3 regions of the Sporosarcina sp. YIM B06819 genome follow, and region 3 is predicted to be linked to each of the others. Evidence: riboswitches for the same ligand, from Rfam matches in the RefSeq annotation. Region 3 holds a riboswitch; each other region holds the start of a gene.

Region 1 (6,291 bases), on a different contig from region 3:
CAAGGACCATGTTTTTCAATGCCGCTATTGTTTCTTCATGCTTTCTTGTTTTCAAGCCGCAGTCTGGGTTAATCCAAAATTGACTTGGTTCGAGTACTCCTAAGCCTTGCTCGATGACGTCGACCATTTCTTGGACTTCAGGTACTCGTGGGCTATGGATATCATAGACGCCGAGGCCAATGCCTTTGTCGTATGAGAAGTCATTGAAGGCAGAGACGAGATCGCCGTGACTTCGTGATGTTTCGATAGAGATGACGTCTGCATCGAGTCCGCTGATGGAGTCGATGAAGTCGTTGAATTCACAGTAGCACATATGCGTATGAATTTGCGTTGTATCCTGTACGGAAGCTGTCGCGAGTCTGAATGCATTGATGGCCCATTCAAGGTAGTAGTTCCAGTCCGACTTTTTGAGTGGCAAGCCTTCGCGAAGGGCAGGTTCGTCGACTTGGATGATGTGGATGCCAGCAGCCTCCAGTGCTTCAACTTCTTTACGCAACGCGAGTGCAATTTGATAGGTAACTTCTTTGCGTGAAATATCGTCGCGCACAAATGACCAGTTCAAAATGGTGACTGGGCCTGTCAGCATGCCTTTCATCGGTTTGTCCGTTAAGGATTGGGCATAGACTGATTCTTCAACTGTCATTGGATTGATGAATGTCACATCTCCGAAAATGACTGGTGGTTTGACACAGCGTGAGCCGTAGGAAACAACCCAAGCTTTTTCAGTGAAAACAAAACCGCCTAATTTCTCTCCGAAATATTCCACCATATCTGTTCGTTCGAATTCACCATGAACGAAGACATCTAGTCCAATTTCCTCTTGAATAGCAATCCATTGTTTAATTTCATCGCGAACGAAGTCTTGGTATTGTGCATCCGTTGACTCGCCTTTACGCCATTTAGTCCGTGCACGACGAACTTCGGGAGTTTGTGGGAAACTACCGATTGTCGTAGTTGGCAATAGTGGCAAATTAAATGTTTCTTGCTGCTTATCACGACGTTCTTTGAATGGCGATTTTCGCTTGCTGTCTTGTTCTCCAATGTTTTGCACGGCTTCTAGCAAATCAGGGTGATTTCTTGCTGGTAAGTCCGCTAGATTTTGACGTGCTGTTACACTTGCTACTACTGCGTCATCGATAGTATGATTCCCTTCTCGTACGCCTTTTACTAGCGTTGTGACTTCCACAAGCTTTTCATCTGCAAAAGCAAGTGCGGCTTTAATCGTTGCGTCCAGTTGCACCTCTGATTGCACGGTAACCGGAACATGCAACAGACTGCTGGAAGGTTGTACCCAAATGCGATCCACTGGCACAATCTGTGTCAATGTATCGAGCAAAGTAGCTTTTTCTTGCAAGTCTGCACGCCAGATGTTGCGTCCATCAATTAAACCAGCAGCAAGCACTTTATCCGCTGGGAACCCATGTGATTGCAATTGTTCAAGATTCTTCTCTGCACCTTGTGCAAAATCAAGACCAATCCCGGCAACAGGCAGGTTAACAACTTCTTCATAGTGCTCAACTGAGTCAAAATACGTTTGTAATAAAATATTGGCATTGGACGCTTCCACGCTTAATTGTTTGTAAATTTCAGTAACAGTTTGGATGTCTTCTTTTGTCAATGACGTTGATAGAATAGGTTCTTCAAGTTGAATCCACTGTGCTCCGGCATCTGCTAATTCATTCAAAATCTGACTGTATAAAGGAATTAATTGCAAAATGAACGCAGGAATATCTTTTTTGTCATAGCCTTTTGAACGTTTTAAAAACGTATATGGTCCGATTAAAACAGGCTTGCCATCAATGCCTAACTTTTCTTTCGCTTCCAGATAGGCATTGAGGGGCTTGTTCTCTGTTAATACTAGTTTTTTCTGGCTATATTCAGGAACGATGTAATGGTAGTTCGTATTGAACCATTTGGTCATTTCTGACGCAACTGCTTGGTCATTACCGCGTGCAATCGAGAAATATGTTTCGAGTGATACATCGCCACCAGACCAGTTAAAGCGTTCAGGAATCATGCCAAACATCACAGCTGTATCGAGCATCCTGTCGTATAAAGTGAAATCACCGACAGGAATCAGGTCAATTCCCGCAACTTTCTGTTTTTGGAGGCGCTCGAGACGAAGTTTTTCAATTTCCTCGAGGAATAGACTTTCCTCTAATGTTCCAGCCCAAAAGGCTTCAAGCGCTTTTTTCCATTCTCTGTTGCCCCCGATATACGGGTAGCCGATCGTACTGCTGACAATTGACATAATGATTCGTCTCCTCTTTTTATGAAGTGAAGAAGTGTTTTTTAGGTAATAAAAAAAACACTTCTAACGAGGGTTAGAAATGTTTACGTAGCTGATTCCGTTGAAACGGATCGTACTTGCATGCGAAAGCATACAAATCATTTGCGTTGTCATCCTAACACTCCCTATCGACCGTAGGGTAGAGCGGTACAAAAATAGGCAGTTATCTGGCTTCAGCAATATTGCTGTTACAGTGGCGGGACCGCGCCGGATTATCGTTTCACCGGCTTCACTTTTAAGATCTGACAAACTCTCAGACCACCTATTTCTATTGCTTTACTATTTAATTATCGATGTGTTCAAAACTATCATGTATTTATTATTCTGTCAAACAGAACATTTCGAAGTCTCGATAACTAGGATTAAAAAAATCTACTTAAGAAAGACTTACACAATAATTATTTTTCTAACTTGCTTCAGCAGAAATCCCGCGTTTCTATAAGTAGCGTTTTGAATGTAAAGTAGCTGATTTAATTCAGTATGGGTTCAAACCCTGCTGAATCAAGTTATCCTCCGGAGGATGTCACAAATTTTGAAAGGAATAAATTGTGCAAGCACAATTTAAAATTTGGACTCAATTACGCTGTGGCGTAATTGATAGTAAAAACCCTCCCATACGAACTTTAGTAGTGGCAACAATGAAGGTGACAGATTAGGGTTTACATTAGATTGCTTACCGAATGTAAACGCTTTATTGTTAATGTTAATAACAGATGTGTACCACATCACTGGGGAGAAGGGAGCTAACAATTATGACGAACGAACAACAAGGTTCTGGTATTAAAGTAAAAGTTCAGCGTTTTGGAAGTTTTTTAAGTGGCATGATTATGCCAAATATAGGTGCATTTATTGCTTGGGGGATTATTACAGCATTATTTATTCCAACGGGTTGGATTCCAAACGAAGATTTTGCACAACTTGTAGGACCTATGATCAATTACTTACTACCAATTTTAATTGGATTTACAGGTGGACGTCTTGTCCATGGAATTCGTGGGGGAGTCGTTGGTGCAACGGTTACAATGGGGGTCATTGTAGGGGCAGAAATTCCAATGTTCCTAGGTGCAATGATTGTAGGACCTTTAGGTGGATGGGTGATTAAGTGGGTTGATAAATTAATTGAAGGAAAAATTAAGGCCGGCTTTGAAATGCTTGTCAATAACTTTTCATCAGGTATTATTGGATTCTTTTTAGCGCTGGTTGCTTTTAAAGGAATTGGACCAGTAGTAGAGGCGTTGAATAAAGCACTTGGATCAGGTGTGCAAGCGATTGTCGATGCCAATCTATTGCCGATTGCAAGTATATTAGTAGAGCCGGCAAAAGTATTATTTTTAAATAATGCCATTAACCATGGTGTGTTAGGTCCAATCGGAATTGAGCAAGCTACTCAAACAGGTAAATCGATTCTCTTCCTGTTGGAGGCTAATCCAGGACCTGGTTTTGGGATATTGCTCGCTTATATGATTTTTGGTAAAGGTATGGCGAAGCAAACAGCATCAGGCGCAGGAATCATTCATTTCCTTGGAGGAATTCATGAAATTTACTTCCCGTACATTTTAATGAGGCCATTGCTATTGGTTGCAGCAATTGCGGGAGGCGCAACGGGCGTATTTACACTTCAATTATTTGGAGGTGGCTTGGTTGCGGCGGCATCACCTGGTAGTATTTTTGCCATCCTAGCGATGACACCAAAAGGCAGTTATTTAGCTGTTATTGCCGGTGTGTTCTTTGCAACGCTTGTGTCATTCATCGTGGCATCGATTATTCTAAAAACGGGTAAACAAACTGAAGAAGATGATTTGTTGAAAGCGACGGAAAAAACGTCTGCATTAAAAGGTAAAGAAAGTCGAGCGGCAGACTTTATGCAACAAGCAGTAGCTAAAGAAGTATCACTTTCAGCTGTTAAACATATTATTTTTGCATGTGATGCAGGGATGGGATCTAGTGCGATGGGTGCTTCGATTTTGAGGAATAAAGTGAAGAAAGCCGGCTTAGATGTTGAAGTTTCAAATATGGCAATTAATAACTTGCCAGTAGATGCGGAAGTTGTGATTACTCATAAAGATTTAACAGATCGGGCACAGGCCAAAGCACCAAATGCCTATCATATATCAGTCGAAAACTTCTTGAATAGCCCGAAATACGATGAGCTACTTGAAAAGTTGAAGTAATCATAAGGAATAGCAGAACTCGGCCTATTTATGGGCTGAGTTTTGCTAATGGCAAGAAAATGCAGCGTTAATGGGGTGTTTACGATGTATATTTCGGCTCGTGAAAAAGCAATTATCGAGGTGTTGATTGACCGGCAAGAAGAACTGACTATCAAAGAGTTATCGAAAGAAATCAATGTCAGTTCTCGGACAATTCATCGTGATTTGGATAGAATTGAAGAGCTTTTACGGGGCTATCATTTGGAGCTGTTGCGAAAAGCCGGGGTTGGCATTCAGATTATAGGTGCTAACCAACATAAAGAGGACTTGAAAAGAGAGCTGAATGTATTTACTTTTCGTGAATATACGTTAGAAGAAAGGCAGACGATGATCCTGTGCATATTGTTCGAATCATCTGAGCCTGTGAAGCTTTTTGCGCTTGCCAATGAATTACGTGTCACCATTGCGACGATTAGTACGGATTTACTAAAGCTGGAGCAGCAAATGAAACCGTTTGAACTGTCGATTGTGAAACGAAGAGGCTATGGGATTGAAATAAGCGGATCAGAAAAAGCGAAACGAAGGGCCATGAGCTATACCATTGCCAAAACGTTAAAGGAAGATGAGTTTTTGTCGCTCATTAAAGAGCGTATTGAGAAAAGTTCTGTCAGCCAGGAGCATTCAATTTCGGAGCGATTATTGCATCTTGTTGATCGGGAAAAATTATTGATTATCGAGCATGTGATGCAGGACTTACAACGGGTTCTGCCATTTCCGATTACAGATAGTGCGTATGTTGGCTTGCTTGTGCATCTTGCGTTGGCGATTGAACGTATCTTACTAGGTGAAAATATTGAAATGGACCAACAGTATTTGGGGCAATTAAAAATGGAAGCGGAATTCGCTATCGCACAGGAAATTATTGATAAGATGGCGGCTCGCTTTGAAATTGCTATACCTGAGGCTGAAATCGGCTATATTACGATGCATCTTCAAGGCGCAAAACTTCGCCAGCATAAAGGGGAATTGCTTGAAGCGGCCAATTTGCAAACCGTTATGCAAGCGAAGCAATTGATGCACTTCATCGAAGAGGAAACAGGTTATGAATTGATGAATGACGAGTCCCTTTTGGAAGGGCTTGTTACACATTTGAAGCCGGCCATTTATCGAATTCGACAAAATATGGGCATTACGAACCCATTATTGCCAAGCATTCGTAAAGATTATGAGGATTTGTTTCTGCTGGTCAAAGAAGCAGTGGAAAAAGTGTTTCCAGACTTACAAATTCCTGATGAAGAAATTGGCTTCCTAGTCATGCACTTTGGTTCTGCACTGCTTGGCTTGAAGGGGGAGAGGGATTTAACCGCATATGTTGTTTGTTCCAGTGGTATTGGGACATCAAAAATGCTGATATCCCGGCTTCAACGTGAAATTCCTGAAATTGCACAAACTAAGAACGTTTCTTTATTCGAATTAAAAGAACTTCAAATTGAGGATAGAGATCTGGTTATTTCAACCATTTACTTACATGACTTCCCGCGGGAATATTTAATTGTCAGTCCATTTATGACCGCAGAAGAAATTAAGCAAGTACAGCTGTATGCAAGAAGGCAGATGTTGATTGAAAAATCGGCGCCTGCATTGATTGAAAGTGACTCAACGATTGAAGAGGTTAAGAACAGAATGAACAAGCTTTATTTATATACGGGGGCTGTGTCTGAGATATTGTTGAATTTCAATCTTACGTCATACCGAGGACCAATATCTGCAAAACAGTGCATACGTGAAGCTTGTCTTGCATTGGAAAAGAAAGCAATCATAACAGATGCTGAAATGATTGCGGATGCTCTA
Region 2 (6,291 bases), on a different contig from region 3:
GTTAGACCAACATTGGGATACCAATCTCCTAAAAAAGTTGCTGTTAAGAACGCGTTCAGTTCTTCATCTGTCTGTTGACTCGCTACTGTTTCTGTAGATTCTTCTTCATGTGATGCTGTATCTTCTTCGGGAGTACTGCCACACCCCGCTAATAGTAATGCTCCTGTAACGCTTAATACTGAAATAATACGTTTCCCTTTCACATAAACACCTCAAATTGATTAATAATATTTAAAAATAAACTAAAAATATACAGTATTACAGTATATATAACTTTTTGCAAAGAAAAGGAAGTATTGCTAGAAGTGAAACTTTCCGCACAGGTTGATATATTCACATGGGGTAGCAGTCGTTTTTTTTAACTACATTGAATGATTTCTAAAAAATTTGATATCTATATATATTATATCATGATATTCTTAATAACAGAACATATATTTTGTTCTTCAACATCCATCATATATGTAATATAATTGATTAGGAGGAGTAAGTTATGAAAAAAACTAAGCTATTTACAGCGGCACTTGTTAGTATTGTAGCAACAGCATCATTTACCCCATTAATTGATGCAGAAGCTACAACATTTAAAGATGTGAAGCCTGGAACGGAACAGGCTGAAGCAATTCAATCACTTGTGGACCGTCAAATCGTTTCAGGTTATAAAGATGGGACATTTAAACCGAATGATCCTGTGACTCGTTCTCAAGTAGCTAAAATTATTGCGAGTTTTCTGAAATATGATAAAAAAAACCTTTGGGATGTGGGATATAACGATGTAACAAAATCAAATCCGAACTATGAGTATATTACATACTTGGCAAATATAGGTGTATTTGATTCGGATGCTAAAAATTTTAATCCTAATAAGCCTTTAACGCGTGCACAATTAGCTAAAATTTTTACACAAGCATTTGAGTTATATTACGGTGTAAATACTGATTTTGCGAATCCATTTAAAGATGTAAAAACAGAAGAACACGAATACTATATCAAAACACTCTATGCAGCTGGAATCACGACTGGGAAAACCCAAGATACCTTTGGGATTTCTGATAATGTAACGAGAGGAAATTTTGCTGTTTTTATAAAACGTCTAGAGGCATTTTTAGAACTTTCTCGCGTACAATTTTATGCTGAGGATTTCAACACTAAATATATTTATGCAGGTATTATAAAAAATGAAAGTGATGTTGATTCATTAATCCACCCAAGCTCATTCGCACCAGTAGTAGAGGAAACAAGTCATTTATTTTATGCAAATAAACCTGGGATAAGCTATATATATGTAGGTGGTTTTAATGAAGATTATACGAAAAAACCTGCTGACGTTTACAAAGTTGTTGTAGAAAAGAAAAATGGAATCTTATACGTTACTAAAACAAAATTAAATCGCACATACTCCGCTTCGTAGGCTATGGTGAGCAATTCTTGAAGAATTGGAACTTTTTTTGCTTTTAATTTCCGAATGCGTGGTCTAACTCCACCGTCTTTAGACGGTATACACTTTTAGCCTTCTCCTTCGATGTCCATACTTGGGGTGAGGTGAAAAGTATGGACGGATACAGAAAAAGTAGTCATGCGGTTTTTGATATCAAGTATCAAGTATCATGTAATTTGGGTAACGAAATATAGATATAAGGTATCACATGGTCCAATTGCAATAAGAACACGGGAGTTAATCAGGCAAGGGGAATCACTATTTTGCAAGGAAGTGTAGGAAAAGAACACATTCACATGTAGAGAGTGGTGCCAGGTATAGCCACAATTAGGCCAACAGGATGTTGGTCATGGATTCGTTGCCAATTGAGCTGCGAAGGGTTCGATTTGCCGTATTTCTGTACTTTTTTCTAGTGTGTTCAAAAATACCTACGACACACCAAGTTCGAAAAAGGAAAATACCCACACCACACCTAGTGTCCAGTTACTGACACCATTCGCGTCCTTCCGCGAATTGGGGCAGCAGCTGGCACATACAGTGGTGTTAAAATGCCCTCCCCACACTAGGTTCATTGATAGTAGTACCAACCCCCCCCCTCGACACCACCAAAATTTGTAGTATACTAAAAGTTGTACAAAATTACATAGCCAAACATAAAGGTGCCTCGTCATCAGAGACGAGGTTAAAAGGGAAGTCGGTTCAAATCCGACACGGTCCCGCCACTGTAAGTGTCCGCATGTTGCGAACACGAGTCAGGAGACCTGCCTTTATGAATCACCCGATAGCCTACGAGGATAGGTTTGGTGAAAATCGGTCCGTCTATGCGTCCGTATTTTTACTAAACATTCCTCCGTATTTTTACGGGGGATTTTTATTTGGAACAAACAGGAGGAAAGCAAAATGAAAAAGATGTGGAAATTATGGTTGATGTCTGTGCTGGCGGTGTTGTTACTTGCAGCATGTGGAACAACTACAACAGAAGATCAGCCAAAAGTAGATGGAACACCACAAGACGAGGTCGCACAAGACGACGTTATTGAAGAGGCATTTCCAGTAACACTAACAGATGCAGTCGGTAATGAAATTACACTCGAAAAAGCGCCTGCAACAATTGTTTCTATGACACCAAGCAATACGGAAATTCTATTTGCCCTCGGATTGGCGACTGAAATTATCGGCGTCAACGATTATGATAATTATCCAGCAGAAGCACTTGAAAAAGAGAAAATCGGTGGCATGCAATTTGACGTTGAAAAAATTGTTGCTATGAATCCAGAAATTGTCTTTGCGCATGAGTCGGGACTTAGCACAGGTGCAGAAGGTCTACAACAACTTCGTGATGCAGGACTACCAGTCTTCGTTGTGAAAAATGCCCTGGACTTCGAAGAAACATATACATCGATTAAAACGATTGGACAAGCAACAGGTAAATCAGCAGAAGCTGAAAAAATCGTTGCGGACATGAAAGCAAAAGTTGTAGAAGTAACTACTAAAGTAGCGTCAGTAGAAAACAAAAAAACAGTGTTCGTTGAAACATCACCAGCTCCGGAAATTTACACGCCAGGTAACAACACGTTTATGAATCAGATTCTCGAGATGGTAGGCGCAGAAAACATTGCTGCTGACCAAGAAGGTTGGTTCATGATGGATCCAGAAGAAATCGTTAACCGCAATCCTGAAGTCATCATTGTGATGTATAGCTATATCGATACAGCTGTCGAAGATGTTTACAAACGCAATGGATTTGATTCCATTACGGCTATTAAAAACGAAGCAGTTGTTCAAGTAGATGAAAACAAGACAAGCCGCACAGGCCCACGTCTTGCAGAAGGCTTGGAAGAAGTAGCAAAAGCCATCTATCCAGAGGCTTTTGGTGAATAAATCTAGCGTTGCCTACATCGTATCCATCGCCACGCTCCTTGTGGCGATTTGGCTCGGTGTATCGATCGGCTCTGTGAATATACCGATCAGTACGTTATGGAATACAGCAGCGGATGCGACTGCTACGAATATTCTCTGGAAGATTCGTATGCCGCGAGTCGTATTGGCAGGACTTGTCGGTGCGTCGTTGGCGATTGCGGGAGCTGCTTTTCAAGGGCTACTCAAAAATCCGCTTGCTGATCCCTACACCCTCGGAGTGTCATCCGGCGCCTCTGTCGGCGCTGTGATGACGCTTTTTTTCGGTATTTCCATTCCGGTTTTTGGCATGTATACGCTACCCGTTTTTAGTATGGTTGGGGCGGCACTGACGATGTTCCTTGTATTGGGCTTCGCTCGCCTTGTCGACCATTCCATGAAGATGGAAACGATTATTTTAACTGGGATTATCTTTGGTTCATTTTTAGGTTCAGTGTTGTCGCTCATGATTGCGCTGACAGGGGAAGAACTGCGTCAAATTATCGGCTGGTTGCTTGGTAGCGTATCCATGCGCGGTTGGAATTACGTCACGATGATATTACCATTTGTCATTGTTGGTTCCATAATGCTATGGCTATGTCGCCGCGAATTAAATGCCATGTTGTTTGGCGAAGAACGTGCGCATCATTTAGGAGTCAATGTTAGACGCCGAAAGTTTATGATATTAATTGGGGGCTCCATTCTGACAGGGGCCGCAGTTGCGGTGTCTGGTACAATTGGCTTTGTAGGACTTGTTGTGCCGCATATGACACGTCTCCTTTGGGGGGCAGATCACCGTCATTTATTGACATTATCGTTTTTGAACGGTGCATCGTTACTCATTATTTGCGATTTGATTGCACGGACGATTATTTCGCCAACAGAATTACCAGTTGGTGTCATTACGGCATTTATCGGCGCGCCGGTATTTGCATTTATTTTCTATAAACAACGCAGGAAAGGGGCCATGTGACATGCTACAAGTTGAAAATTTAACAGGTGGCTACGGCAAGAAAGCTGTCGTAAAGGCTGTCACATTTGCGGTTAAGAAAGGCGAAGTGTTGGGCATTTTAGGCCCGAATGGTAGTGGGAAATCAACGCTGCTGAAGCTTATTTCAGGCATTCTTTCGAAACAGGAAGGTTCTGTCGTCATTGACGGGAAGCAGGCTACCGATTATTCACAAAAGGAATTTGCTCGCAAGGTAGCCGTGTTACCACAGCTCCATGCCCATGCCTTTTCGCATTCCGTCCATGAAACCGTATCGCTCGGCAGGTATCCGCACCAGTCTGGGCTTTTTTCTTCTTGGTCCAAGGATGATGAACGTGCTGTCAATGAAGCGATGCAGCACACAGCCATCACGCGCTACAAAGATACACCGATTGAATTGTTATCAGGTGGGGAACAGCAACGTGTTTTCGTGGCGCAAGCACTCGCCCAGGAAGCACCGGTTTTATTGTTAGATGAGCCGACGAATCATCTCGACATCGCTCATCAGCAACAATTATTGGATACGATTCGCAAGCAGGCGGTCGATAAAGGGCTGACTGTTGTGTCGGTATTCCATGATATTAACTTAGCGTCGTTGTATTGTGACCGCTTGCTGTTGATGGATCAAGGGCAAATTGCTGCCATTGGGGCACCACAAGACGTCGTGAAGGAACAAATGGTTGAAACTGTCTATCAGGCGCGGGTTAAGACGCAAGTGCATCCAGAGTTGCCGAAGCCACAAATTACACTTCTTCCCGACACAACAGGAGAAATCCAACCGTTTACAGTGACACTCGAAGATTTTACAGTGTCATCGGACTATGTGGCTTTGCGTACAGCGGGTCCGCTAAAAACGATGTCGTCTGCTGTCCATAATGCAGGAACGGGATGGTACCGTGCATTTGTCAACCGCCATGTGGATGCCGATTACGATAGTGATGATGTCAAAGCCGAAATGGCAGCCTATTTGGAACAACAAGGTTTTCATGGAACAGACACGGTCGGCATGATGACGGCAGTGACAACGGAACATGCCGAAGTAGAATGCTATCAAGGGGATTTTGGCACGGTGTTAATCGCCGTGACGGCTGGAGTTGGTAATGCGGTCGATGTGTCGCAAGCGCTCCATCGTGACCGGGCACCACGCATTGGTACCATCAATACATGGATCATTGTCAACGGTACATTATCGGACGAGGCCTTTATTCAAGCGATGATTACAGCAACTGAAGCGAAAACAAAAGCGCTGCAAGTGGAAACGATACAAGATCCACTAACGGGTACAATTGCAACGGGGACGTCAACAGACAGCCTGCTTGTTGCTGCAACACAACAAGGTGAATTTCTGCCTTACGCAGGACCGATTACGCCGCTGGGCAAATTGATTGGCCATGGCGTCTATGATTGCACAATCCGTGCGATCCATGCCTATAAAAAAGCGAAAGGGTGGACATCCACGTGATTCCTGCACACTTCATCGCCATTGCGATCGGTTTTTTATTGGACCGTATCGTCGGGGATCCACCCACCTGGACGCATCCTGTTCGCTGGATTGGTACGTTTATTTCAAAACTGACGTTTTTATTGAATAAAGGACGTTCCCGCACAGGGAAAGGGGCACTTACGCTCTTTATCACAGTGGGGATTGTCTTCGCAATTGTCTTCACCATGGTCACATTCGCTTATCAAATCCATCTATTTGCCGGTATTATTGTGGAAGGTATTCTCATTGCAATTGGCCTGGCACAAAAGAGTTTACGCGATGCGGCACTAAGCGTGTACGAGCCGCTTGTTGCGAAGGATTTACCAGAGGCGCGCACAAAGTTATCGTGGATTGTCGGTCGCGATACTGACAAATTAAAGGAAAGTGACATTGCACGAGGGGCGATTGAAACCGTGTCTGAAAATACAGCGGATGGCATTACGTCGCCATTATTCTGGGCATTTTTACTCGGCGCACCGGGCTTAT
Region 3 (6,291 bases):
AATTCAACCTGGAACTGTCACAAAAGATTTTGCGCTTAATGTGGATTTTGCAGAAACCTTCCTCGATTATGCGGGAATTGAAGTGCCGGAAGAAATGCAAGGGACGAGCTTACGTCCAGTTATGGAAGGAAACACTCCGGATGATTGGCAAACATCAATGTATTATCGATACTGGGAACATTTGAGTAGTGAACATAAGGTCGGTGCACATTACGGAGTACGCACAACAAGATATAAACTTATTTATTATTATGGTGAAGCGTTGGGCGCATCGGATGCGGTTGATGAATCAAGGACACCGGAGTGGGAATTATTTGATTTAGAGAAAGATCCATATGAAATGAATAATGTTTATAGTGATCCGAGTTACAGTGAGACAGTAGTCACATTAAAAACCGAACTGTATCGTTTGAAAGAAGCAGTGGCGGATTATGAATAAATAGAGTTGTTATTGTATCATTTCAAGAAAGGCGAGAGATGAAGATAGGAATGCCTGCCGATTAACCATTTACTTGCTTAATGCATAAGTAAGCGAAGGCTTGAAAACCACCTTCTTCTCTAAACCATATTCATCTTGCTTTCGGCGAAATATTCACGACATCAATACAAAGGTGCAAGCATAGCTAGAAACGACTTCGTCATTTCTAGCTATGCTTTTTTTCGGTCATCTAATTTGATTCGTTATTCATTCTAGATGATATGCCAATGTGTCTGGAGTAAATTTCTAGCGTAAAAGTCACATCTCCTCAGGTGCTACCATTCCTAATAATCGCAAAGCCTCTTTCAAGACAGTGGCCGTACAGCTGATTAGCGAGATTCGATAAGGTAGGTGATCGGCGTCTGACAACACTTGGACATTGCCATAAAAGGAGTTGAAGGCTTGTGCAAGATCAACTGCATATTTTGCGATGAAGGAAGGATCCACATGGTCTGCAGCTCGTTTGACGACTTGTGGGAACTGCTCGAGTGTTTTCACGATCTCCCATTCAAAATCATTGACTTCGCCCACTGTAAAAGCAGTTGCTTCTCCAGCTTTTCTGAGCACTGCATAAGCCCGTGCGCATGCATATTGGACATAAGGACCAGTTTCACCCTCTGTTTGGAGCATGGTCGCCAGATCGAACTCGATATCATGTTTTCGATGCTGCTTTAGATCACTGAATAGGATAGCGCCAACACCAATGGCTTGAGCGATCTCTTTTTTATTCGATAAATTAGGGTTTTTCTCTTCAATATTTTTGTGTGCAAGTTTGATAGCATCGTTTAGCACTTCTTCCAATAACACGATTTTGCCTTTGCGTGTGGACATCTTCTTGCCATCCTGCAAAATCAGTCCGAAAGGGATATGCTCGATTGTATCTGCCCAGTCGTAGCCCAGTTTGCTGAGCACCTGTTTCACTTGTGTGAAGTGTAGACTTTGTTCATTACCCACGATGTATAGGGATTTTACAAAATTATACGTTGTTTTTCTATCAATAGCAGCGCTCAAATCACGAGTAGCATATAATGTCGCACCATCTGATTTTTTAATCAAACAAGGCGGTATGTCTTCGCCAAGCTCGACGACTAACGCACCATCCGACTCCGCCAACAATCCTTTGTTAGCTAACTCGTTGACGACGGGCTCCATTTTGTCGTTATAGTAAGCCTCCCCGTTATACGAATCGAAGGTAATCCCCAGCAAATCATAAATGCGTTGAAACTCTTTCAATGATTCCGATTTAAACCATTTCCATAAGGCAAGTGCTTCCGTATCGCCGTCTTCTAGCGCTTTGAAAGCAGCTCTACCTTCATCATTCAGCGAATCGTCTAGCTCTGCCTCTTTATGGAAACGGATGTATAGTTTCAATAGCGTTTGAATTGGTGCTTGTTGGACTGCTTGCTCACTGCCCCATTTTCGATACGCTGTCAGTAATTTACCGAACTGCGTTCCCCAATCCCCGATATAATTAATTTTCACTGGCTTGAAGCCATTTTTTTCGAGCAATAAAGCAATCGAATTACCGATGACAGTAGAACGCAGATGTCCCATAGAGAACGGCTTGGCAATATTAGGGGAAGACAAATCAATCGTCACGATTCCGCCATTGCCATCATTGTTGGAACCGTACGCTGTTGATTGCGTGTGGATTGTTTGTAGTAAAGAGTCGGTAATGACAGAACGATTCACAAAGATATTCACATATCCACCCACAGCTTGTGCTTTTGAGATGAGTGGATGATGGATTGCTTTTGCTAGTTCTTCGGCAATGCTAACAGGTGATTTTCTAAGTTCCTTGGCAAACGGGAAACAAGGTAGAGCTAAATCGCCTAGATGTGTATGGGTAGGCCGTTCAAGCATACTTTCGTTTAGTGGAATCGGACTAAATTGTTGTAGCACTTGCAAGATATCTTTTTTCATCGCTAACACTCCCTCTATTTAATTGAACAAAAAAAGCCCTCGCCTCAAATTAATGAGACGAAAGCTTAACTTCCGCGGTACCACTCAAATTGCCCGTAAAGGGCCACTTTCTCATAACGGCGAGACACCGGCTACACAAGCATCTTCGAAGTGCGGTTCACAAACATTCTTTACCGGGCTCTCATCGTCCCCAGTTTGCTGAAAAAGAAATGAAAGCTACTCTCTTCATCATAGATATTGTATTTGAATGTAGCAAAAAGGTGATGGGCTGTCAACAGAATATTGACTAGAAAATTTTTTCGATTTTAACATTTTGTGAATAACTTTTTCTTTTTTACAGTAATGCCGATGATGGCGGTTTTGCTAATGTGGAAAAGTTATCTGTGGATATGTGGATAAGCACTTGTTTATCGATTGGGAAAACTTTCTACCTATTTACGTGTGAACCACAACATGTTAGGGTATATAAAGAAAACAAGGCACTACATATAGTATTGAACGAGGAAATGGTACCGACACCGGTTTAAAAGGGAATCCGTCATCATGGAGCTGTCCCCGCAACTGTAAACGCCGACGACCGCCAAATAAGCCACTGTGGAGAATTCTATGGGAAGGCCAAGGCAGGAAGGACGAAGCGTGAGCCAGTAGACCTGCCACTCATCGTTAAGCGACACTTTCTTCGGGGGTTGAGAGGTGGAGGCGAAAAGGATGCTTTTTATTTGTATGCGTCTGATTCCGTTTCCAGCACTCAACCCATGGGCGATAAGCTCTACCGACAAGGTGGACCTGTCGCCTTTTCATTTTAGTCAGCCTAGGTTCAACCCCGGCTGACTAAAATGAAAGCCTCCGGCGGATGTCACAGATCTTTTAGTGGAATTTATCGAGCAAGCTCGATAAAGATCTGGACACAAATACGCCAAAGCGTATTTGATATGAAAAACAACTAAGAATTTAAACGATACGATACGTAATATTAATAGAAGGAGATGGTTCGTATGACAATTCAAATCGCAAAAACGAACATGGATCATGTTTTGGACGCATTACAAAGTGAATTTGGAGTAGCGCAAGTAGAAGCACTTGTCATTGCAAGTGAACGGTGGCAGCAGAAATATCCGGAGGGTTCTGAGTCTGAATGGGCGAAAGCGATGACATTAGAATCATTGAGTAATTTGGATGAAGCGTCGACTTATTGGACGTTTGTTGCAGCACGTATTCACCTCCATGATGTTTACGCTCGCCAGGAGCAACAACGCGGTGCGAAGGTCTATACAGATTTCGCTGACAATGTTTCTCGCCTTGTTGAGCAAGGGTTATACACACCAGTATTAACAGAAAAATATTCACGCGAAGATCTTGAGCATCTTGGTCAATTGATTGAACCTGAACGGGACAAGCTATTTACATATATCGGATTGAAAACATTGATGGACCGCTATGTTGCGGTTGATTACAACAAAAAATCAGTTGAACTTCCGCAGGAGCGTTGGCTGGTCATTGCGATGACGCTGATGCAAGATGAGACTGTAAATCGCCTGGACAAAGTAGGGGAATCGTACTGGGCAATGAGTAATTTGTACATGACAGTGGCGACGCCAACGTTGTCGAATGCAGGGAAACCGCATGGCCAGCTTTCGAGCTGCTTTATCGACACGGTCGATGATTCTTTGCAGGGCATTTACGACAGTAATACGGACGTAGCGAACTTGTCGAAATATGGTGGCGGCATCGGCGTTTACATGGGGAAAGTGCGCAGTCGTGGCGCATCGATTCGTGGGTTTAAAGGTGCATCGAGCGGTGTTCTTCCGTGGATTAAACAGCTGAATAATACGGCAGTTAGTGTTGATCAGCTTGGCCAACGCCAAGGGGCAATTGCGGTTTACTTGGATGTTTGGCATAAAGACATCTTCACATTCCTTGACCTGAAGCTGAATAATGGAGACGACCGTCTGCGTGCGCATGATATTTTCACAGGTGTTTGCCTACCGGACATTTATATGGAACAAGTGGAAGCGCGTGGTGAGTGGAATCTATTCGACCCACATGAAGTTCGTACAATCATGGGCTACTCCCTTGAGGATTTTTATGATGAAACAAAAGGGACAGGTTCTTTCCGTGAGAAATATGAGGAATGTGTCAACCATCCTACTTTGAGCAGAGAAACGGTTCCAGCTATCGACCTAATGAAACGCATTATGCGTAGCCAACTCGAAACAGGCGTGCCTTTCATGTTCTATCGCGATGAAGTCAATCGTGCCAATGCGAACAAGCATGAGGGAATGATTTATTCATCAAATCTTTGTTCGGAAATCATGCAAAATATGAGCGCAACAAAATTTGAATCAGTTACATTGGAAGACGATATCGTTGTTACGCGTTCAAAGCCTGGCGATTTCGTCGTTTGTAACCTTTCATCCATCAACTTGGGTCGTGCTGTTCCAGCAAGCGTTTTGGAAAGACTTATTACAATCCAAGTACGTATGCTAGATAACGTCATCGATCTGAATAAAATCCCAGTTGTCCAGGCACAACGGACGAATTCTCGTTATCGTGGAATCGGCCTTGGAACATTCGGCTGGCATCATCTGCTGGCGCTACAAAACATTCAATGGGAATCCAATGAAGCAGTGGATTATGCTGATAAATTATATGAAAAAATCGCCTTTTTAACAATCAAAGCTTCTGCGGAACTGGCGAAGGAAAAAGGGGCTTATCCATTATTTGAAGGCTCTGATTGGCAATCCGGGTTTTATTTCGAAAACAAGGGTTATGATTCGAAGGAATGGCGTGAACTGCGCATTGACGTGGCGACAAATGGTGTGCGTAATGGCTATTTAATGGCGGTTGCACCAAATAGCTCTACATCTGTGATTGCGGGGTCAACGGCATCCATCGATCCAATCTTCAAGCCTTTTTATCATGAAGAAAAGAAAGACTATAAATTGCCAGTAGTCGCGCCTGATCTCAATCACAACACCTATGATGTCTACCGTCGTTCTGCTTATATCGTCGATCAGCGTTGGTCGATTAAACAGAACGCGGCAAGACAGCGTCATATTGACCAAGCGATTTCTTTCAACTTGTATGTACCGAATTCGATTCGTGCTTCAGTGCTGCTTGAGCTTCATGTGCAAGCTTGGAAGTCGGGCATGAAGACGACGTATTACACGCGTTCAACTGCAACGGATATTGAAGAGTGTGAATGGTGTCATTCCTAATTGCTTACGCTTCTTGGAGCGGAAATACCCAAGAAGTTGCTGACATGATTGAGGAAGTATTGGTCAACGAAAATATCAAAGTAACAACGTATCGAATTGGTGGGGGTGTCATGCCGAACCCCCGCCATTTCGATGCGCTAATTATCGGTTCATTTACATGGGATAAAGGTGCAACGCCTGATGAAGTGAAGGATTTCGTCGCAGACGTTGGTTATAAACCGGACAATGTCTACGTTTTCGGAACGGGAGATACACAATTTGGCGGCGACGAGTTGTTCTGCCATGCCGCCGTGAAGTTGGCACGATTTTACGGGTCTAGCTATGAGCCTTTAAAAATTGAACAAAGCCCACGTGGCGTGCAACAATCAACAGTCATCGAATGGTCGAAAGGGGTCATCAAGCATTGGAAAAACTTACACGAGTAAAGGTATTAGAACCCGCAAATCCAAATAAATCAACCGCTATATTTGGTGGTAAAGCGAGCGGAATTCTTAACTGGAACGATCTAGCACATCCACATTTCTATACATTACGACAACGGATTCGTTCGCTGTTCTGGACCGCCAACGAGGTAGACATGACGCAGGACGTTAAGCAATTCTCGTCACTAACGAAGCCAGAACAAGATGCATTTCTAAAAATTATTGGCTTGCTAGCAACGCTTGATGGTCC

The links. Region 3 has a riboswitch for cobalamin ahead of R2B72_RS03495 (ribonucleoside-diphosphate reductase subunit alpha). Riboswitches for the same ligand answer to the same signal wherever they lie in the genome.
Region 1: it holds a riboswitch for cobalamin, as region 3 does, so the genes downstream of both, metE (5-methyltetrahydropteroyltriglutamate--homocysteine S-methyltransferase) here and R2B72_RS03495 (ribonucleoside-diphosphate reductase subunit alpha) in region 3, are expected to answer to the same signal.
Region 2: it holds a riboswitch for cobalamin, as region 3 does, so the genes downstream of both, R2B72_RS12625 (ABC transporter substrate-binding protein) here and R2B72_RS03495 (ribonucleoside-diphosphate reductase subunit alpha) in region 3, are expected to answer to the same signal.

The regions. Positions count from the first base shown of each region.
Region 1 is NZ_JAWLIQ010000012.1:83,115-89,405, reverse strand. It holds gene metE (5-methyltetrahydropteroyltriglutamate--homocysteine S-methyltransferase) at 1-2,251, opposite strand, end outside; cobalamin riboswitch at 2,431-2,571, opposite strand; gene R2B72_RS09850 (PTS mannitol transporter subunit IICBA) at 3,043-4,461, shown strand; gene R2B72_RS09845 (BglG family transcription antiterminator) at 4,510-6,291, shown strand, end outside.
Region 2 is NZ_JAWLIQ010000017.1:18,404-24,694, forward strand. It holds gene R2B72_RS12610 (hypothetical protein) at 1-203, opposite strand, end outside; gene R2B72_RS12615 (S-layer homology domain-containing protein) at 494-1,411, shown strand; gene R2B72_RS12620 (transposase) at 1,577-1,717, shown strand; cobalamin riboswitch at 2,079-2,222, shown strand; gene R2B72_RS12625 (ABC transporter substrate-binding protein) at 2,339-3,319, shown strand; gene R2B72_RS12630 (iron ABC transporter permease) at 3,312-4,307, shown strand; gene R2B72_RS12635 (adenosylcobinamide amidohydrolase) at 4,309-5,784, shown strand; gene cbiB (adenosylcobinamide-phosphate synthase CbiB) at 5,784-6,291, shown strand, end outside.
Region 3 is NZ_JAWLIQ010000005.1:145,077-151,367, forward strand. It holds gene R2B72_RS03485 (sulfatase) at 1-439, shown strand, start outside; gene argS (arginine--tRNA ligase) at 737-2,401, opposite strand; cobalamin riboswitch at 2,892-3,074, shown strand; gene R2B72_RS03495 (ribonucleoside-diphosphate reductase subunit alpha) at 3,397-5,619, shown strand; gene R2B72_RS03500 (flavodoxin) at 5,604-6,044, shown strand; gene R2B72_RS03505 (ribonucleotide-diphosphate reductase subunit beta) at 5,999-6,291, shown strand, end outside.